3 regions of the Salipiger bruguierae genome follow, and region 2 is predicted to be linked to each of the others. Evidence: riboswitches for the same ligand, from Rfam matches in the RefSeq annotation. Region 2 holds a riboswitch; each other region holds the start of a gene.
The links. A riboswitch is a leader RNA that binds a small molecule or an ion and turns the genes downstream of it on or off. The one in region 2 is predicted to bind thiamine pyrophosphate.
Positions count from the first base shown of each region.

Region 1: another riboswitch for thiamine pyrophosphate. It lies ahead of PVT71_RS20805 (FAD-dependent oxidoreductase); the one in region 2 lies ahead of thiD (bifunctional hydroxymethylpyrimidine kinase/phosphomethylpyrimidine kinase).
Region 3: another riboswitch for thiamine pyrophosphate. It lies ahead of PVT71_RS03495 (thiamine ABC transporter substrate binding subunit); the one in region 2 lies ahead of thiD (bifunctional hydroxymethylpyrimidine kinase/phosphomethylpyrimidine kinase).

Region 1 is NZ_CP123385.1:1,382,614-1,389,529, reverse strand. Features, by position in the region: gene PVT71_RS20820 (thiamine phosphate synthase) at 1-493, opposite strand, end outside; gene PVT71_RS20815 (thiazole synthase) at 493-1,251, opposite strand; gene thiS (sulfur carrier protein ThiS) at 1,255-1,452, opposite strand; gene PVT71_RS20805 (FAD-dependent oxidoreductase) at 1,442-2,431, opposite strand; TPP riboswitch at 2,560-2,685, opposite strand; gene PVT71_RS20800 (DUF1326 domain-containing protein) at 2,893-3,498, shown strand; gene PVT71_RS20795 (DUF2182 domain-containing protein) at 3,514-4,308, shown strand; gene rsgA (ribosome small subunit-dependent GTPase A) at 4,321-5,403, opposite strand; gene PVT71_RS20785 (HPP family protein) at 5,635-6,777, shown strand; gene PVT71_RS20780 (phytanoyl-CoA dioxygenase family protein) at 6,778-6,916, opposite strand, start outside.
Region 2 is NZ_CP123384.1:262,572-269,487, forward strand. Features, by position in the region: gene PVT71_RS01295 (hypothetical protein) at 48-1,457, shown strand; gene PVT71_RS01300 (dipeptidase) at 1,491-2,552, shown strand; TPP riboswitch at 2,676-2,794, shown strand; gene thiD (bifunctional hydroxymethylpyrimidine kinase/phosphomethylpyrimidine kinase) at 2,829-3,659, shown strand; gene thiE (thiamine phosphate synthase) at 3,656-4,285, opposite strand; gene thiM (hydroxyethylthiazole kinase) at 4,282-5,082, opposite strand; gene thiC (phosphomethylpyrimidine synthase ThiC) at 5,079-6,884, opposite strand.
Region 3 is NZ_CP123384.1:714,877-721,792, forward strand. Features, by position in the region: gene putA (bifunctional proline dehydrogenase/L-glutamate gamma-semialdehyde dehydrogenase PutA) at 1-399, shown strand, start outside; gene PVT71_RS03485 (methyl-accepting chemotaxis protein) at 601-2,478, shown strand; gene aroC (chorismate synthase) at 2,635-3,735, opposite strand; TPP riboswitch at 3,929-4,038, shown strand; gene PVT71_RS03495 (thiamine ABC transporter substrate binding subunit) at 4,090-5,070, shown strand; gene PVT71_RS03500 (thiamine/thiamine pyrophosphate ABC transporter permease ThiP) at 5,046-6,575, shown strand; gene PVT71_RS03505 (ATP-binding cassette domain-containing protein) at 6,562-6,916, shown strand, end outside.

The DNA.
Region 1 (6,916 bases), on a different replicon from region 2:
CCGGCAGGCGCTCGGGGGTCAGCCCGCCGATGCCGACCAGCGGCAGGTCGCCCACCCGGCGCTTCCAGTCGCGCACCCGCGCAAGCCCCTGCGGCGCCCATGGCATCTGCTTGAGCAGCGTCGGGTAGACCGGCCCCAGCGCCACGTAGGCCGGATCCAGCGCCAGCGCGCGCTCGAGCTCGGCCTCGTCATGGGTCGAGAGCCCGACCCGCACCCCGGCCCGGCGCAGCGCAGGGAAATCGGCGCTTTCCATGTCCTCCTGCCCGAGGTGGACAGTGCGGCAGCGCAGGTCGAGCGCGAGGCGCCAGTGGTCGTTGACCACGAGCTCCGCGCCATGGACGGCGCAGATGTCGCGCGCCCTTGCGATCTGGCGGCGCAATTCGGTCTCGGGCAGGTCCTTGAGCCGCAGCTGCACCAGCTTGACGCCGTGCGGGACCAGCAGTTCCAGCGCGCTGACATGGCCGACGATGAGGTAGAACGGGTCGAGTTTCATCATGCCAGCTCCGCCATGCCGAAGACCGGGGTCGAGGCCACGGCCATGTCGCGCGGGCCCATCAGCCCCGCCGTGTGTGCGAGCCGCCCCGCCGAGACCGCCTGCCCGAAGGCGCGGGCCATGGCCACCGGGTCGAGCGCGCGGGCCACGGCGGTGTTCAGCAGCACCGCGTCAAACCCCATCTCCATCGCCTCCATCGCCTGGCTTGGCGCGCCGATCCCGGCATCGATGACCAGCGGCACACCCTTGAAATGCGCCCGCATCGTCCGCAGCGCCTCGCGGTGGCGCAGCCCCTGCCCCGAGCCGATCGGCGCGCCCCAGGGCATCAGCACCTCGCAGCCCGCCTCGAGCAGCTTCTCGCCCACGATCAGGTCCTCGGTGGTATAGGGAAACACCTCGAACCCCTCGGCGCAGAGGATGCGCGCCGCCTCGACCAGCGCGAAGGGATCGGGCTGGAGCGTGTCGGCGTGGCCGATGACCTCGAGCTTGATCCAGTTGGTGCCGAAGATCTCGCGCGCCATCTGCGCCGTGGTCACCGCCTCGCGCGCGCTGTGGCAGCCGGCGGTGTTTGGCAGGATGCGGCAGCCTGTGGCCCTGAGAAGATCCCGGAACCCCGCGCCCTCCGCCCCCTCGCGGCGCAGCGAGACGGTGATCACCTCGGCCCCCGAGGCGGCGACGGCCTCACCCAGCACGGCGGGCGAGGGATATTGCGCGGTGCCCAGCATCAGCCGGGACGAAAGATCGGTGCCGTAGAACATCGCTCAGCCCCCCTGCATCGGCGACAGGACCTCGACCTTGGCGCCGTCGCGCAGCGCGGTGCGCTCGCGCAGCCCGCGTGGCACGAAGGCGCCGTCGAGCGCGGTGGCGACCGAGGCCGGATCGAAGCCGCGCTCGGCGAGCAGCGTCGCGAGCGTCGGCGCGGTTGTGGTGAGGCTTTCGCCGTTGAGATCAATGCGCATGATGCGCCTCCTTGGTGGGGTCTGCGGCAAGGCGCGCGGCCTGCTCCTCGGCCAGCACCGGGGCCATGAGAAAGCCGTGGCGATACATGCCGTTGAGGTGGATGCGGTCGCCGGTCTCGCGGATCGCGGGGATGTTGTCGGGAAAGGCGGGGCGCAGCCCGGCGCCGGTGGCGAGGATCTCGGCCTCGGCAAAGCCGGGGTGCACGGTGTAGGCGGCCGAGAGCAGCTCCATTGCGGCACGGGCGGTGATCCCGCCGGGGCGCGCGCTCTCGACCATGGTGGCGCCGAGCATGTAGCGCCCCTGCCCGCGCGGGACGATGTAGCAGGGAAAGCGCGGGTGCAGCAGGCGGAGGGTGCGGGTGAGCTTGACCCCGGGCGCGTGCAGCTCGAGCATCTCTCCGCGCACCGCGCGCAGGTCCGGAAGGTGGTCGCGGGCGCCGAGGCCCCGGCAGTCGACGATCCGCCCCGAAGCCGGGCCACCATGGATCGGCACGCCTCGGGCCTCGAGCGCCGCGCGCAGCTCGTCCATGGCGAGGCGCGGGTCGATGTGCGCCTCTTCCGCAAAGAAGAGGCCGGTGGCGAAACGCCCCGCGAGCTCGGGCTCGAGCGCGGCGGGATCGGTGCGGACGTGGCCCTGTGTCGCGCGGGCGAAGTGCTCGAGCTCGGCCCGGTCGCGTGGCGGGGCGATGACCAGCGTGCCGGTGGCCGAGTAGCTGCGCGTCCGCGCCCGCCACCAGCCAAGCGCGGCCTGTCCCCGGCGGGTGATCTCGGGCGGCGCGCTCTCGCCCTCGCAGAACGGGGCGAGCATCCCGCCCGCCAGCAGCGATGCAGGCGGTGGCGCATCCTCGGGCGCGATGAGCTCGACGTCAAAGCCGCGCCCGGCCAGCGCCGTGGCGGCGCAGAGCCCCGCGACCCCGGCCCCCAGCACCGAGATCCGACCGCCATGGCGGTGTCGCAGGATGTGTGAATTCGTCTCCACTCGGCCTCCCTTCCATCGGGACCCGGAGGACGCGCGGGAAGGCAGACGGGGCCGCCCGGGCCCGGGCGCGCGGAGGCGCAAAGGGGCCGAGTGGCCCGAAAGGACCACCCCAGCCGCGATGCATGGAGAAGATTGCCCTTCGGTCTTCCTACGCCAGCGTCAACTGGGTCAGGTTCAAAGGGTCGCATCACCGGCGCGGCACGCGCGCCTGTCAGCCTCTCAGTCCCCGTGGCGGGACTCCCCTGACGTGGCGCGAGCATAGGCGATGCCGGGGCACGGTCAATCGCCCATTTCCCGCGCGCCCGCCGCCGAGCGGAGCCGGACGGTACAAATCCGCCGCGTTTCGTGGTAGACTGCGCGCAGGCAAGGATCCCCGGGCATCATTGCGTCGCGCCTGTCGCGACCTTTGCAGCTTCGTCCTGCCGCTGCCTCTGGGGGCAGCACATATAGGGGGAATTTTCATGGGATATTCGATCGAAGGCGACCTTCTCGAGGTCTGCAACTGCAATGTTCTCTGCCCTTGCTGGATCGGGGAGGATCCGGACAACGGCTATTGCGACGCGACGCTTGCCTATCGCATCAACTCGGGCGAGGTCGACGGGGTGGACATGAGCGGCGTGATCGTCGCCGGTGTCGGCAAGATCCCCGGCAACGTGCTCGCCGGGAACTGGAAGCGCCAGCTCTACATCGACAGCAAGGCCAGCAACGAGCAGAGCGCGGCGGCCATCGACCTGCTGCAGGGACGCAGGGGCGGACCGCTGGCCGATCTGGCGCAGCTCATCGGCGAGGATCTGGAACCCAAGCGCGCCGACATCACCTTCACCCTCAACGAGGGCAAGGGCATGCTGAAGATCGACGGCGTGCTCGAGGCCGAGATGGAGCCCTACCGCGGCCCCACCGGCGAGGTCACCACGCTGAACGAGAGCATCTTCACCACCATCCCCGGCGCGCCCGCCTACGTCTCCAAGGCCGAGTATTTCCGCGTGAACGATCCCGGCGTCGGCATCGAGCTCGACATCGAGAAAACCAACGCGATCCAGGGCATGTTCCGCTTCGAATCCGCCTGACACCGGGGCCGGGCGATGCGCAGCCGCTATCACCGCCGGGCCTTCTACGGGCTCGGCCTGTCGCTTGCGGGCCTGGCCTGGCTGCTGCTGTGGCTCTGGTCGCAGGGCCCCTACGGCCGCTACCTCGACCACGGCGACTGGATGCACATCGGCCTCGCCGGGTCGATCTGCGGAGCGCTCCCCTTCGGCGAGGCGCTGGTCCCGGCGGCGCTCTACGTGTCGGGCTGGGTGCTGATGCTCGCGGCGATGATGCTGCCGACCACGCTGCCGATCCTCGACCTCTACGCGCGGCTGGTGCAGAGACGGCCCGACCGGCTGATGCTGGTCGGGCTGGTGATCGTCGGCTACCTCGCGGCCTGGCTGGTCTTCGGCCTCGCGGCGCATCTCGCCGATCTCGGGCTGGAGCGGCTCGCGCAGCGCAGCAACTGGCTCATCTTCAACGGCTGGGCGCTCGGCGCGGGGGTGATCGCGGTGGCTGGGCTATTCCAGTTCTCGGACCTCAAGCGCCGCTGCCTCGAGCGCTGCCGCATGCCGATGAGCTTCGTCATCGAGCACTGGCAGGGCCGCCGTGACCGGCGGAATGCCGCACGGCTGGGCTGGCGGCACGGGCTCTTCTGCGTCGGCTGCTGCTGGGCGCTGATGCTGCTGATGTTCGTGGTCGGGACCGGCAACCTCGGCTGGATGCTGCTGCTGGGCGGGGTGATGGCGGTCGAGAAGAACTTCGCCTGGGGCCGCCGGATCAGCACCCCGCTCGGCCTGCTGCTGCTCGGCTGGAGCGGCGCGCTGGTGCTGGCGCACCTGCTGCTCTGACGCGGCCCCGGCTCAGCGCCGGGTGCGTTTCTTGTCCTTCATCACCTTGCGGACCATCTTGCCGAAGGCGCGGTCCTTGACCCGCCGCTCGGACAGGCTGGCGGAGTTGAAGGCGTCTTCGGCCTTGAGCTTCTGCCAGCGTGCCAGCCGCGCCGGATCGAGCCGCTCCTCTGCCAGCGCCGCCCGCACGGCGCAGCCGGGCTCGGTCTCGTGCGCGCAGTCGCCGAAGCGGCACTCCGCCGCCAGCGCCTCGATGTCCTCGAAGAGCTCGGCGATGCCCGCCGCCGCGTCGGTCAGCTGCAGCTCGCGCATCCCCGGCGTGTCGAGCAGCAGGAAGCCGCCGGGCACCGGGTGGAGTTCGCGGTGGGTGGTGGTGTGGCGGCCCTTGGCATCGTCCTCGCGGATCGCCTGCGTGGCGATGTCGAGCGAACCCGAGAGCGCGTTGGTCAGCGTGGACTTGCCAACCCCCGACGAGCCCACGAAGGCCACCGTCCGCCCCGGCCGGCACCAGACCGACAGCGCCTCTGCCGGTGCGCCGCCGCGCGCGTCCATGGCCAGCACCTCGACGCGGTCCGACAGCGCGCGCGCCTCGGCAACGTAGGGCGCGGGATCGGCGAGGTCGCTTTTCGTGAGCAGGATCACCGGCTCGCTCCCGGCCTCGAAGGCCAGCGCGAGGTAGCGCTCGAGCCGGGCCGGGTTGAAGTCCTGGTTGCAGGAGGTGACGATGAAGAGCGTGTCGATGTTGGCGGCGATGAGCTGCACCTGCCAGTCGTGGCCGGGCGCGCGCCGCTTGATGACGCTGCTGCGCTCGAGCAGTCGGCTGTCCTTGGGCAGGGCGCGGTCGAGCAGCAGCCAGTCCCCGACCGTGGCGTCGATGCCCGGCGGGATCAGCTCCTCGATGCCGTCCCCCGCGACCTGCAGCCCGCTGCGGTGCACCGACAGCACGCGCACCGGCGGCGTCTCGGTCAGCGCCGCCGCGTCGATCTGCCGGGCGAAGAACGGGCCCCAGCCAAGCGCCTCGAGCGCCGAGAGCGCGTGACGTTCGGGGGGCACGGAGCCGCCGCCGGGAAGGAATGCCGAGTAGTCGCGGACCATGCGCTGTCCTGATGGGAAAAGTTGGGGCCGCCCAAGAATGACACATGCGCGGGCCGGGGCAAGCCGTTTCGCTACGGTCGCGGACGGCGGATGCTGTGAGGAATTTCCGGGACCGGCCTCTATCCCTGAGCAAGAAAACGCTTCATTAGAAGGCATCGCCAGCCCTTACGGCACCGCGCCGGATCCCGCCGCGATGCCGACGCGGCCATAGCAACAAGACCGGGGAAGCCCTTGATACAGTTACGATCCCTTGGACCGGCCGTGGCCCGGACCCGCCCCGCCGAAGCGCTGCGCGTCGCCGTGGGGGCCTTCGTGGGCCTCGCGCTCACCGGGCTCTTCCTGTCGCCGGTCGCGGACCTCGACCTCGGCCTCTACCTCGTGGCCCCGTTCGGCGCGAGCGCCGTGCTGCTCTTTGCCGTGCCGAACAGCCCGCTGGCGCAGCCGTGGTCGGCCATCGTCGGCAACACCGTGGCCGCGCTGGTCGGGGTCGCCGTCTGCCTGCACGTGCCCGACCCGGTTCTGCGGGTGGCGCTGGCGGTCGGGCTCGCCGTCGCCGCGACGATGCTCTGCCGCGCCGTGCACCCGCCCGCCGGGGCCGTTGCCATGACCGCCGCGCTGAGCCCCGAGGCCGTGGACCGGCTCGGCTACGGCTTTGCGCTCGCGCCGGTCGCGCTCGGCACCGCCTCGCTGGTGCTGATCGCCATCGCCTATGCCCGGCTGACCGGGCGGCACTACCCGCTGCGGCAGTTCGAGGACCCCGCGCGCCTCGGCGGGCACGCCCCCGGAGCGGCCGAGCGGCTGGGGCTGTCGGAGCAGGAACTGACAACGATCCTCGAGCGTTACCGGCAGTCCTTCAACCTCGGCACCGAGGATCTGGCGCGGCTCATCGGCGCGGCGGAGCTGCAGGCGGCCACGCATCACACCGGCCCGCTCACGGCGGCCAGCATCATGTCGCGGGATCTTATCACCATCGGCGCCGAGACCGCGCTTGCCGAGGTGGCCGAGCTTTTCCGGCGGCACCGTTTCACCTCGCTGCCGGTGGTCGGGCCCGGGCAGCGGTTCCTCGGCGTGATCTTCCAGATCCACCTCATCACGCGGGCGCGCGAGGATGCGCTGCGGCTCGATCGCGGCTATCTCGCGGCCTTCCGCCGCCTCGTCGACCGGGGCCGCGAGGCGCCGGTGACGGCGGGCGACATCATGAAGGTGGCCGGGCCGCGCGCCACGGCGGACACGCCCATCGGCGAGCTGCTGACGGTCCTCGCCGCGGGAGAGGTCGACGCGGTGCCGGTGCTCGAGCGCGGGCGCCTCATCGGCATCGTCACCCGCACCGACCTTGTCGCCGCCCTCGCGCGGAGGGCGGCCAACGGCGGCTGATCAACGCTGGAAGAGCACCGGGAACCAGTCCTCGCGGAGCGGCTGGCCGGGCTGCATGTCGTGGCCGGGATAGGGCGGCGAGGTGCGCCCCGGGCGCTCGACGTAGCGCGCATCGTCCCCCACCAGCCGCAGCGAGAAG
Region 2 (6,916 bases):
ATGGTCTATGTCCGGACAAAAGCCCGCACGAGACTGGATTCTGCACCGTGCCCACGCGCCTGCCCGTGACCCCGACCCCGCTCACCCGCCTCACCGGCCTGCTGATGGTCGTCATCACCGGCATCGTCATCGTCCAGGAATGGCACCTGACCGGCGCGCTCGACTGGCTGGTGGTGCCCGCGGTCACGCTGCTGGTCGGGGTGCTGACGCTGCAGGTCGCGGCGGGCCGCCGGCTCTTCGTGGTCGCCGCGGTGCTGCTCGGCCTCGCGCTGGTCTGGCGGGTCGAGGACTGGCAGACGGTGCTGGTCAAGGCCTTCCAGTCCGCCGCCTTCATCGCCGCCTTCTTCGCCGCGCTCGCCACGCTGCGCAGCGCCGCGCAGCAGGCGGACTCGATCCGCGCCGCCGGGAACTTCCTCGCCCTGCAGCCGCCGGGCCGGCGCTACCTCGCGCTGACCCTCGGCGGCCAGGCCTTCTCGCTGCTGCTCAACTACGGCGCCATCGCCCTGCTCGGCAGCCTCGCAACCGCCGCCGCGAAGGACGAGCCCGACGCCGAGATCCGCAGCCACCGCACCCGCCGCATGCTGCTGGCGATCCAGCGGGGTTTCGTCGCCTCGCTGCCCTGGTCGCCGATGTCCTTCTCGGTGGCGATCACCACCGCGCTGATCCCCGGCACGAGCTGGGGCTCGGTGGTGCTGCCCGCGCTCGGCACCTCGGCGCTGATCACCCTCACGGGCTGGGCGCTCGACACGATCTTCAAGCCCCGGCTCTCGCAGCCGGTCGCGCCGCGCGCCGCGCCCGACGGGAGCTGGGCGCTGATGGCGCCGCTGCTGGTGCTGCTCGGCCTGCTCGGGGTCAGCGTGCTGGTGCTGCAATCGCTCACCGGGCTCCGGATCATCGCCATCGTGCTGCTGATCGTGCCGCTCATGGCCACGGTCTGGGTGCTGATGCAGGCCCGGGACGGCGGCGCGCCGCTGCGCGAGCGGGCGGCGGGCTTCGCCTTCCGCGAACTGCCCTCCTACCGCGGCGAGGTCACGCTGCTGATGATGGCGGGCTTCATCGGCACGGTCGGCGCGCCGCTGCTGGCGCCGCTGGTCAAGGCCTCGGGCTTCCACCCCGAGGACCTGCCCCCCGCGCTGGTGCTGGTCGGGCTCGTCTGGATCATCCCGCTGCTGGGACAGCTCGGCATGAACCCGATCCTCGCGGTGACGCTGATCGCGCCGCTGGTGCCCCCGGCCGAGCTGCTCGGCGTCACGCCCGAGGTCGTCGTGGTCGCGATCACCGCCGGCTGGGCGCTCGGCGGCATCAGCTCGCCCTTCACCGCCACCACGCTGCTGATCGGCAGCTTCGGCAATGTCAGCGCGCGCCACGTCGGCCTGCGCTGGAACGGCAGCTACATGCTCGCCCTGCTGCTCCTGCTTCCGGCCTGGGTCCTCGTCCTCGGCCAGCTGCTCACCTGATCCCCCGCCCCCGGCTTCCTGGAAAGACCGCTCATGACTCACGCCTCCACCCCGCCCATCTTCGACGGCCACAACGATCTCCTGCTGCGCCTGCTGGGCGGCGCCGTCACCGCAAGCGGCGTGACGAACGGGCTCTCGAGCGGCCACATCGACCTGCCGCGCGCGCAGGCCGGCGGCTTCGGCGGCGGCTTCTTCGCCATCTTCGTGCCGAGCCCGGCGAAGGCCGGCGTCGACATGGACCACGCGATGAGCCAGCCGCAGTACGATCTGCCGCTGCCCGCGATGATCCCCCAGCCCGAGGCGCTCGAGACCACCTGGCGCGGGGTCGAGGCCTTCGAGGCGCTGGCCGCCGCCGGGGCGATCACCCCCTGCACCACCGCGGCCGAGATCGAGGCCGCGCTCGGTGGGCCGAAGATGACCGCCGTGCTGCACCTCGAGGGTGCCGAGGCGATCGGCCCGGATCTCGCGGAACTCCACGCGCTCCACGCCCGCGGGTTGCGCTCGCTCGGCCCGGTCTGGTCGCGCCCGACGATCTTCGGCAACGGCGTGCCCTTCCGCTACCCCGCCACCCCCGACATCGGCGACGGGCTCACCGAGGCCGGCAAGCGGCTGGTCAGGGAATGCAACGCGCTCAAGGTGATGATTGACCTCTCGCACCTCAACGAGAAGGGCATGAACGACGTCGCCGCGCTTTCCGACGCGCCGCTGGTCGCCACCCATTCCAACGCCCACGCGGTCACCACCCATGCCCGCAACCTCACCGACCGGCAGCTGGCGATGATCGCCGAGAGCGACGGCATGGTCGGCATCAACTTCGCCACCGCCTTCCTGCGCGAGGACGGGCGGATGGGCAGCGACTGCGGCCTCGACGTGGTGCTGCGCCACCTCGACTACCTGATCGGCAAGCTCGGCGAGGACCGCGTCGGCTTCGGCTCGGATTTCGACGGCGCGACGATCCCCGAGGGCATCACCGACGTCGCCGGCCTGCCGACCCTGCGCGCCGCGCTGACCGCGCATGGCGTCGATGCCGCGCTGATGGAAAAGCTCTGCTTCGGCAACTGGCTGCGGGTGCTGCGGAAGACCTGGGGCGCCTGAGCCGCCCTTCATCTTTCCGAAAATACTCCGGGGGAACGGCGCGCAGCGCCGTGGGGGCAGCGCCCCCACCCCTTCCGGAGCCGCCTCTCCCCCCTTTCCCTCGCCCGCCCATCTGATAGTCTCGCCCGCACCTAGGGGGGTCCCGGCAAGGGGCTGAGATACTGCTGGCAGCGATGCGGCGCAGTGACCCTTCGAACCTGATCCGGGTCATGCCGGCGAAGGGACAGGTGGAGCTGACCGCATGCCCTCGCCGGCCTCAGTTTGGAGGCCGAGCCTATGCCAACCCCCTCATCCGCGCCCCGCGCGCGGATTCCCAACCTTCTCACCATCGCCGGCACCGATCCCTCGGGCGGCGCCGGAATACAGGCCGATCTCAAGGCCTTCTCGGCGAACCGCGCCTACGGGATGAGCGTGATCACCGCCGTGGTGGCGCAGAACACCCGCGGCGTGCGGGCATTCGAGGCGCTGGCGCCCGCCTTCGTCGCGGCGCAGATCGACGCGGTCTTCGACGACGTGCGCGTCGACGCGGTGAAGATCGGCATGGTCGCCAACGCCGGCATCATCCGCGCCGTGGCCGAGCGACTGCGGGCGCATGGCGCGCGGAACGTGGTCTTCGATCCGGTGATGGTGGCCAAGAGCGGCGACGCGCTGCTCGACCCCGAGGCGGTGGCGGCGCTGCGCGAGGAGCTGGTGCCGCTCGCCACGATCATCACCCCAAACCTGCCCGAGGCCGCCGTGCTGCTGGCGCGCGGCGACGACTGGACCGCCGAAGAGATGGCCGCGCAGCTTCCCGCGCTGGCCGCGATGGGGCCGGAGGCCGTGCTGCTGAAGGGCGGACACCTCTCCGGCAGCGCCGAGAGCACGGACCTTCTCTGGTGGCAGGGCGAGACGCACAGTTACTCCGCCCCGCGCATCGCCACGAAGAACGACCACGGCACCGGCTGCACGCTTTCGGCCGCCATCGCCGCGCTGCTGCCACGCATGGAGCTGCCCGAGGCGGTCGGCGCGGCGAAGCGCTACCTGCAAGGCGCGCTCGCCGCCTCGGACCAGCTGGAGGTGGGCGGCGGCCACGGGCCGCTGCACCATTTCCACGAGATGTGGGGCTAGGCTTCGGCCCAGGCGCGGGCGATCTCCCGCGCCGCCGCCTCGGGGTCGGGCCGGCCGCAGATCGCCGAGACCACCGCGAGGCCCTGCGCCCCCGCCGCCTTCGCTTCGGCCGCGTGATGCGCCTTCAGCCCGCCGATCGCCACGGCGGGCACCGGGCTCGCCGCCACCTGCGCGGCGAGCCCCGCCCAGCCCACGGGCTGCTTGTGGTCGGGCTTGGTCGGTGTGGCAAAGACCGGCCCCGCGCCGACGTAATCCACCAGCGCGGGATCGACCGCCCGCGCGAGGTCGGGGCTTTCCACCGAGAGCCCCAGCAGCATCTCCGGGCCAATCTTCGCCCGCGCCTCGGCGGGCGACATGTCGCCCTGCCCGACGTGCAGCCCGTCCGCGCCGATCTCCAGCGCCGCCCGCACGTCGTCGTTGACGATCAGCAGCGCGCCCGACCCCGCCAGCGCCGCCTTCAGCGCCCGGCCGGTCTCGATCATCCGCGCCGTGCCGCCATCCTTGTCGCGCAGCTGCACCATCGTGGCGCCGCCGCGCACGGCGAGCCGCGCCGTCCGGGCCATGCCGATTCCGGCGCAGAGGCCGGGATCGAGCACGAGGTAGACGGAAAGGTCAAAGCGCCTCATGCCGCGCCTGCCGGCACGCGGATGTCGGCCTCGGTATCCAGCGCCTCGGGCGTCAGCGCGTGCAGCGCGTCGAGGAAGCGCGGCCCGAAGCTGCCCGGCCCCGCCGCCCCCTCATGCGCGCGGCTCCCGGCGACGGCGTAATGCGAGAGCGCCGCGACCGTGGCCTCGAAGGGATCGCCGCCCAGCCCCGCGTAGGCACCGCAGAGCCCGGTGAGCGAGCACCCCAGAGCGGTGTTGAGCGGCATCAGGAGCGAGCCGCCGCCGATCCGCACCGCCCGCTCCCCGTCGGTGACGAAATCCACTTCGCCGGTCACCGCGACCACGCCGCCGGTCCGGAGCGCCAGCGCGCGGGCTCCGGCCTCGGCGGCCTCCACCCCGTCGCGCCCGTCGACGCCCTGTCCCCGGCTGGCCTCTCCGGCGAGCGCGAGGATCTCCGACGCATTGCCGCGCAGCACCGTCGGCCCGAGCGCCAGCAGCTCCGCCGAGACCCGCCGCCTGAGCCCGGTCGCCTGGCAGGCCACCGGGTCGAGCACCCAGGGTTTGCCCGCCGCCTGCGCCCCGGCGATGGCCGCCTTCATCCCCTCGACGAAGGGGCCCGAGAGGGTGCCGATATTGACCGTCAGCGCATGGGCGAGGCCGGCGAATTCGCCGGCCTCCTCCGCGTCCGAGACCATGGCGGGCGAGGCCCCCGCCGCCAGCAGCACGTTCGCCGCGATGTTCATCGCCACGTAGTTGGTGATGCACTGGACCAGCGGATTGACCGCGCGCAGCTCGCGCAGCAGCGCGCCGGGGGTCATGCCTCGTCCTCCGCCAGCGGCAGGTAGAGCGCGCCGCCCTCGCGGAACTTCTCGGCCATCTTCGCCATGCCCTCCTTTTGCGCCTCGGCGCGAATGTCGTGGCTGATCCGCATCGAGCAGAACTTCGGCCCGCACATCGAGCAGAAATGCGCCACCTTGTGCGCCTCCTTGGGCAGGGTCTCGTCATGCATGGACCGCGCCGTGTCGGGATCGAGCGAGAGGTTGAACTGGTCCTCCCAGCGGAACTCGAACCGCGCGCGCGACAGCGCGTCGTCGCGGACCTGCGCCGCCGGGTGGCCCTTGGCAAGGTCGGCGGCATGGGCGGCGATCTTGTAGGTGATCACCCCCACCTTCACGTCGTCGCGGTCCGGAAGGCCAAGGTGCTCCTTCGGCGTCACGTAGCAAAGCATCGCCGTGCCGAACCAGCCGATCATCGCCGCGCCGATGCCGGAGGTGATGTGATCGTAGCCGGGCGCGATGTCGGTGGTAAGCGGCCCGAGGGTATAGAACGGCGCCTCGCCGCAGGTCTCGAGCTGCTTGTCCATGTTGGCCTTGATCTTGTGCATGGCGACGTGGCCCGGCCCCTCGATCATCACCTGGCAGTCGTGCTTCCATGCGATCTGCGTGAGCTCGCCCAGCGTTTCCAGCTCGGCGAACTGCGCCTCGTCGTTGGCATCGGCGATGGAGCCCGGCCGCAAACCGTCGCCGAGCGAGAAGGAGACATCATAGGCCCGCGCGATCTCGCAGATCTCCTCGAAGTGCTCGTAGAGGAAGCTCTCGCGGTGGTGGTGCAGGCACCACTTGGCCATGATCGAGCCGCCCCGGCTGACGATGCCGGTCACCCGGTTCACCGTCATCGGGATCATGTGCAGCCGCACGCCCGCGTGGATGGTGAAATAGTCCACCCCCTGCTCGGCCTGCTCGATCAGCGTGTCGCGGAACACCTCCCAGCTGAGATCCTCGGCGATGCCGCCGACTTTCTCGAGCGCCTGGTAGAGCGGCACGGTGCCGATCGGCACCGGCGAGTTGCGCAGGATCCAGTCGCGGATGTTGTGGATGTTCCGCCCTGTCGAGAGGTCCATGACCGTGTCCGCGCCCCAGCGCGTCGCCCAGACCATCTTCTCGACCTCCTCGGCCATCGAGGAGGTCACCGCCGAGTTGCCGATGTTGGCGTTGATCTTCACCAGGAAGTTGCGGCCGATGATCATCGGCTCGAGCTCGGGGTGGTTGATGTTGGCAGGGATGATCGCGCGGCCTCGGGCAATTTCGTCGCGCACGAACTCGGGCGTCACGAAATCGGGGATCGCGGCGCCCCAGTCCTGCCCGTCGCGCACGAGCGCGGCCTTTGCGGCCTTGCGCCCGAGGTTCTCGCGGATCGCGACGAATTCCATCTCGGGCGTGACGATCCCGGCGCGGGCATAGGCCAGCTGGGTGACCGCCCGGCCGCCCGTGCCCTTGCGGGGCGCGTGGCGGACCGGGAACTCGGGCACCAGCCGCGCGCCCTCGGCAAAGCCGTTGTCCTCGGGCGTCACGTGGCGACCGGCGTAGCTCTCGGTGTCGGCGCGGGCGGCGATCCAGCCCTCGCGCAGCCGCGGCAGCCCGCGGTCGAGGACGATGTCGGCGGCGGGATCGGTGTAAGGGCCGGAGCTGTCGTAGACGGTCACCGGCGGCTCGCCGGCCGAGGGGTGCAGGTCGATCTCGCGCATCGGCACGCGGATCTGCGGATGCAGCGAACCCTCGTGCCAGACGCGGCGCGAGGCGGGCAGCGGCCCGCAGGTGACGGTTGGGGTCAGGTCTTTCATCGGTCGGAGCCTCCAAGCTCGAAGCGGTGGAG
Region 3 (6,916 bases), 450 kb from region 2:
GCTCCGCAGCCCGAGCGCAAGGACCTGCCCGGCCCGACCGGCGAGGCCAACCAGTACATGACGCTGGCGCGCGAGCCGGTGCTCTGCATGGGCCCGGGACAGGAGGCCGCGCAGGCACAGGCCGAGGCGATCCGCGCGCTTGGCGGCGTGGCGGTCACCGCCCATGGCAAGGTCGCGCCCGACACGCTGACCACGCTCGAGGGCATCTCGGCGGCGCTCTGGTGGGGCGACGCGACGCAGGGCTCAGCCTACCGCCAGGCGCTCGCGCGCCGCGACGGGCCGATCCTGACGCTAATCACCGGCGCCCCCGACAAGGGCCACGCCCGCGCCGAGCGCCACGTCTGCATCGACACCACCGCCTCGGGCGGCAACGCGGCGCTGCTCGGCGGCAACATGTAACAGGTCCCCTCCGGGACCCGCGCACAAGGCACGCCCCCGCGAGCGATCGCGGGGGCGTGTCCCGTTCCGGCCGGTGCCCCGGCGCGGGATTTCGACCGAAATCCGTCCGATCCCGGCGGACACGAAGGGTTTGTTTACTCCCCCCTGCTAGCGAAGGCATGTCCGGCGCACCCCGCGCCATGTCTCGAGCAGGAATGGGTCATGAGCAGGTTCTCCATCCGCATTCAATTGCTGATCCTCGGATCGGTCTTCATGCTGCTGACGCTGGCCCTGGCGCTCGCCTCCGGGTTCATCCAGATGCGCATGTCCGACAGTCTCGATTTCGGCAACGACCTGCGCCGCCAGAGCACGGTGCTGATGACGGTCCAGGGGCGGATCGACCACTCGGGCATGGCGATCCTGCATTTCGAACACGGCGGCACCGAGCCGCTGAACGAGTTGCGCGAGGATCTGCTCGCCCTGCAGACGCTGGTCGACGAGAATGCCGACGCCTTCCTCTCCCCCACCTCGCCCGACGACAAGCGGCCCGAGCTGCTCACCCGCCTCCAGTCCGTCGCCGCGATGGCCAAGGGTCTGGTGCCGCAGATCGACACGCTGACGATCCCGGGCTTCACCCTCTTCGAGCGCGACAACCACATCAGCACGGTCCTGCTGCCCACCGTCGATCGCGCCCGGCGTGAGGTGATCGCGATGCGCGACGAACTGCAGCAGGAAGCGGCGCGCGCCGACCAGCGCGCGACCGAGGCGGTGGAGACCGGCTTCATCATGCTGGTCACGGCGAACGCGGTGGCGGTTGCCCTCTCCCTCGCCTGCGTTCTCGGCTTCGGCAAGCTGCTCGCCCGCCCCTTCCAGACCGCCGCCGGTGCAGTGCAGCGAATCGCGCAGGGCGACTTTGCCACCGAGATCGAGGAGCAGGAGCGCGGCGACGAGGCGGGATCGATCGCCCGCAACCTCGAGGAACTGCGCAACCGCCTGCTTCAGGCGGAGCAGAGCACGGCGCTGGAGCGTGCGGCCAACGAGCGCCGGGTCGAGCTCTTCCAGTCGCTCGGAACCGCGATGGGCAGCCTGTCGCGCGGCGAGACCGGGCAGAGACTGGCCGCCGCGGAGTGGGCCAGCGTCGACGAGAGCGCGGTGCGCCTGTGCGAGGACTTCAATGCGCTCGCCGAGGGAATCGGCACGCTCGTCCAGTCTCTGCGCGCCTCCGCTGACACCGTCCAGCGCAACTCCAAGGAGCTTTCCTCGATGTCCCGCGACATGTCGCGCCGCTCCGAGGTCCAGGCCGCCACGCTCGAGGAATCCGCCGCCGCGCTGGAACAGCTTTCCTCCAGCGTCCGCGCCGCCGCCGAGCGGGCCGAGGATGCCGACCGCCGCGTCGGTGAGGGGCGCCGCCGTGCCGAAGAGGGCGGCGCGGTGATGGAAAAGGCGCTGGCCGCCATGGGCTCGATCGCCGCCTCCTCCGACCAGATCACCCAGATCATCGGGGTCATCGACGACATCGCCTTCCAGACCAACCTGCTCGCGCTGAACGCCGGGGTCGAGGCCGCGCGCGCCGGGGAATCCGGCAAGGGCTTCTCCGTCGTCGCCTCCGAGGTCCGCTCGCTGGCGCAGCGCGCCTCGGAATCCGCGCGCGAGATCAAGGCGCTGGTCTCCAACAGCTCGCAGCAGGTCAAGGATGGCGGGCAACTCGTCGAGGAGACGGGCACCGCCCTGTCGGACATCGTGCGCAACGTGAGCGAGGTCTCGGACCTCGTCGCCGAGATCGCCACCGCCGCGAAGGAACAGGCGGCCGGCCTGCAGGAGATCAACGTCGGCGTCGCCGAGCTCGACAAGGTCACCCAGCAGAACGCCGCCATGGTGGGCGAGACCAGCACCGCGAGCGATCAGCTCAACAGCGAGGCGGACCGGCTCCTCTCGCAGCTCAACCGCTTCACCGGCGCCCTTGATAGTGATGCCTCCGAGGTGACCCCGCTCGCCGCGCCGATCGAGGATTTCGCCCCCGCGCCCCCCTCCGTACCGCCGACCCCGGCCGCCCCGCTGCGCGCCGCCGCCGGAGACGACATCAGCTGGGAAGAATTCTGACGCCCCGGTCCGGCGCGCCAGAACGGGCCGCCGCCGAAAGCGCCACCACAGATGCTCCGCACAGCGGCATCATGAGGCGGCATCCCTGCGAGACGCCCGCGCCCGATCGCCCGCCTCAGGTCACCGAAGCCGGACGGCAGGCGCCCGGGCCCGGCCTCAGCCGATATGCCCGCGGTTCGCGCCGATCTGGCCGCGGTGCAGCAGCAGGTGATCGAGGATCACGCAGGCCATCATCGCCTCGCCCACCGGAACCGCCCGGATGCCGACGCAGGGATCGTGGCGGCCCTTGGTGACGATCTCGGTCTCCTCGCCGGTGACGGTCAGCGTCCGCCGCGGTGTCAGGATCGACGAGGTCGGCTTCACCGCGAAACGCACCACCACGTCCTGCCCGGTGGAAATCCCGCCAAGGATGCCGCCCGCGTGGTTCGAGCTGTAGACCGGCCCATCCGGCCCCATGGTGATCTCGTCGGCGTTCTGGGTGCCGGTCAGCATCGCCGCCGCCATGCCCTCGCCGATCTCGACCGCCTTCACCGCGTTGATCGACATCATCGCCGCGGCAAGGTCGGTGTCGAGCTTGCCGTAGATCGGTGCGCCCAGCCCCGCCGGCACGCCGCGCGCCGTCACCTCGATCACCGCGCCGACGCTGTCGCCGGACTTGCGCAGCCCGTCGAGGTAGTCCGCCCAGCCCTCGGCCGTCTCGGCATCCGGGCACCAGAACGGGTTGCGCGCGATCTCGTCCCAGTCGAAGCGCGACCGGTCGATCGCCTGCGGCCCCATCTGCACCATGTAGCCGGTGATCGAGATCCCCGGCGCCAGCTCGGCCAGCGCCGCCCGCGCCAGCCCGCCCGCGGCGACCCGCGCCGCCGTCTCGCGCGCCGAGGAGCGCCCGCCCCCGCGGTAGTCGCGGATGCCGTATTTCTGGAAATAGGTGATGTCGGCGTGGCCCGGGCGGAACTTCGCCGCGATCTCGGAATAGTCCTTCGAGCGCTGGTCGGTGTTCTCGATCATCAGCTGCACCGGCGTGCCGGTGGTCTGCCCCTCGAAGACGCCCGACAGGATCCGCACCGCGTCGGGCTCGCGCCGCTGCGTGGTGTACTTGTTCTGCCCCGGTTTGCGCAGGTCGAGCCAGTGCTGCAGCGTGGCCTCGTCGATCGGCACGCCCGGCGGGCAGCCGTCCACGGTCGCGCCAAGCGCCGGCCCGTGGCTCTCTCCCCAGGTGGTCACGCGGAAGAGATGGCCGAAGGTGTTGAGGCTCATGGTCGGGTCTCCTGTGTCGTGCCGTCCGGGTGCATGCTTGCCCGGGCCCGCGCCGCGGGCCCGCCTTTCAGGCCAGTCTGTTAGGCCAGCGCGGCCAATGCCTCAAGGGAATTGTCTCGGCCCGGGCCGGCCACGCGCGCATTTCGCCCCGCGGCAATTCACCTTGCCAGAGCCCCGCCGCCCGGCTAGGTCTTGCGCCACCTCGGGGTGCCGGACGCGCAAGCGCCGGCTGAGATGCAAATCCGCGAACCCGTTGAACCTGACCCGGTTAACACCGGCGGAGGGAAGGTCACGGCCCAAGGCGCAGATGCCCCCGGCCCGTCTTGCCCTCTCGCCGCAAATTTGGAGGATGCCATGAAGGCCATCAGTTTTGCAGCGGGATGTCTCTTTGCCAGCACGGCGCTGGCGCAGGAGCCCGTCCTCACCGTCTACGCGGGCGATTACGTCGTCTCGGAATGGGGCCCCGGCCCGAAGATCGAGGAGATGTTCGAGGCGCGCTGCGGCTGCGACCTGCAGTTCAAGCCCGGCGACCTGCTGCCCCGCCTGCTGCTCGAGGGCGCGCAGACCGAGGCCGACGTGGTCTTCGGTCTCAACACCGACGTGACCAAGAAGGCGCGCGAGAGCGGGCTCTTCGCCCCGCACGGCGTCGACCTCTCGCCGCTGACCCTGCCGATCGCGTGGACCGACGACACCTTCCTGCCCTACAACTACGCCGAGACCGCCTTCATCTACGACACGACCCGCCTGGCCGAGCCGCCGCAGAGCTTCGCCGAGCTGCTCGACGCGCCGGATGACCTGAAGATCGTCATCCAGGACCCGCGCAGCTCGATCTCGGGCCTTGCGATGGCGCTCTGGGCCCAGGCGGTCTTCGGCGACAGGACCGAGGACGCCTGGCGCAAGCTGGCGCCGAAGATCCTCACCGTCACCAAGGGTTGGTCGGAAAGCTACGGGCTCTTCACCGACGGCGAGGCGGACATGGTGCTGAGCTACACCACCTCGCCCGCCTACCACATCATCGCCGAGGAGGATCACACCAAGAAGGCGCTGATCTTCCCCGAGGGGAACTACTTCATGGTCGAGCTGGCCGCCAAGGTCGCCACCACCGACCAGCCCGAGCTCGCGCAGCAGTTCATGGACTTCCTGCTGACGCCGGAGTTCCAGCAGATGATCGCCACCGGCAACTGGTCCTTCCCGGCGGCGCTGCCGCATGACCAGTGGCCCGAGGGCTTCAGGGAGCTGCAACAGCCGACCAAGGTGCTCTTCTACTCCGAGGACGAGGCCGCGGCGCTGCGCGACGAGGCCATCGAGGCATGGCGCCGCGGCCTCTCGCAGTAGGCGCCGCCCTCGTCGCGGCCGGGCTGGTGCTTGCACTGGTGCTCGGCCCGGTCGCGGCGGTGCTGGCCCGTGCCGGAGGCTGGGGCGCGCTCGGCCCCGGCGACTGGCAGGCGCTGCGCTTCACGCTCCTGCAGGCGCTGCTTTCGGCGCTCTTCTCGGTCGTGCTCGCGATCCCCGTCGCCCGCGCGCTGTCGCGGCGGCGCTTCCCGGGGCGCGGGCTGCTGATCTCGCTTCTCGGCGCGCCCTTCATCCTGCCCACCATCGTCGCCGTGCTGGGGCTGATCGCGGTCTTTGGTCAGAACGGCATGGTCAACGGCGCGCTCAAGGCGCTCGGCCTGCCCGGCTTCAGCATCTACGGGCTGCACGGCGTGGTGCTGGCGCATGTCTTCTTCAACCTGCCGCTGGCGACGCGGCTGCTGCTGCAGGGCTGGCTGGCGATCCCCGCCGAGCGCTTCCGCCTTGCCGCCTCGCTGGGGCTCTCGCCCTTCGCCATGTTGCGCACTCTGGAGTTGCCCATGCTGCTGCGCATTGCGCCGGGGGCCTTCGCGGTGATCTTCGTCATTTGCCTCTCGAGCTTTGCCGTGGCGCTGACGCTCGGCGGGGGCCCGCGCGCGACGACGGTCGAGCTGGCGATCTACCAGGCGGTGCGCTTCGATTTCGACCTCGGCCGCGCGGCGCTGCTCTCGGTGATCCAGCTCGGACTCGCGCTCTGCGCCGGGCTGGTGGCGCTGCGGCTCGGCACCGGCGGCGGGTTCCGCGCGGGGCTGGGGCGGGTGATGACCCGCTGGGACGCGCGGGCAGGCCTCGCCCGCGTCCTCGACGGTGGATGGATCATCCTCGCCGCGCTCTTCCTGCTCACCCCGCTCGGCATGGTGATCGCGCGCGGCCTGCCCGGACTCGCGCAGCTCGGCGCGGGCAGTTGGGAGGCGGCGTGGAACTCGCTGACCGTGGCGCTGGCCTCGACGTTGCTGTGCCTCTGCTGGGCGCTGCCGCTCTCGACCCGCTGGGGCGAATGGGTGGGCCTGGCGGGCATCGCGGTCTCGCCGCTGGTGCTCGGCACAGGGCTCTTCCTGATCGTGCGCCCCTTCGCCAACCCGCTGTCGCTGGCACTCCCTGTCACCACTTTGGTCAACGCGCTCGCCGCCCTGCCCTTTGCCCTGCGCATCCTGCGCCCCGAGGCCGAGGCGGTGCGCGCGGACTACGCGCGGCTCGCGCAGGCGCTGGGACTGACGCCGATGGCCTGGGTGCGGCTGGTGCTGCTGCCCCGGCTGCGCCGGCCGCTCGGCTTTGCCGCCGGGCTGACCGCGGCGCTGTCGATCGGCGACCTTGGCGTCATCGCGCTCTTCGCCGACCCCGAGCGGGCGACCCTGCCGCTCCAGGTCTACCGGCTGATGGGCTCCTACCAGATGGAGGCCGCGGCCGGCGCCGCGCTGCTTCTGCTGATCTTCAGCTTCGGGGCCTTCTGGCTCTGCGACCGGGGAGGCCGCGCCAATGCTGACACTTGAGGCCCTGCGTTACTCCGAGGGCGACTACAGCCTCGCCGCCAACCTGTCGCTGGCGCCGGGACGGCGCGTGGCGGTCATCGGCCCCTCGGGCGCGGGCAAGTCCACGCTGCTCGACCTCGTCGCCGGATTCCTGTCGCCCAAGTCGGGCCGCGTGCTCTGGCAGGGGCAGGACCTGACCAACACGCCGCCCGACCGGCGGCCGGTGGCGATGCTCTTTCAGGAGAACAACCTCTTTCCGCATCTCGACCTCGCGCGGAACCTCGGCCTCGCGCTGCGCCCCGGCGGCGGGCGGCTGACGCCGGAAGAGCGCGGCAGGGTCGAGCAGGCGCTGGAGCGGGTCG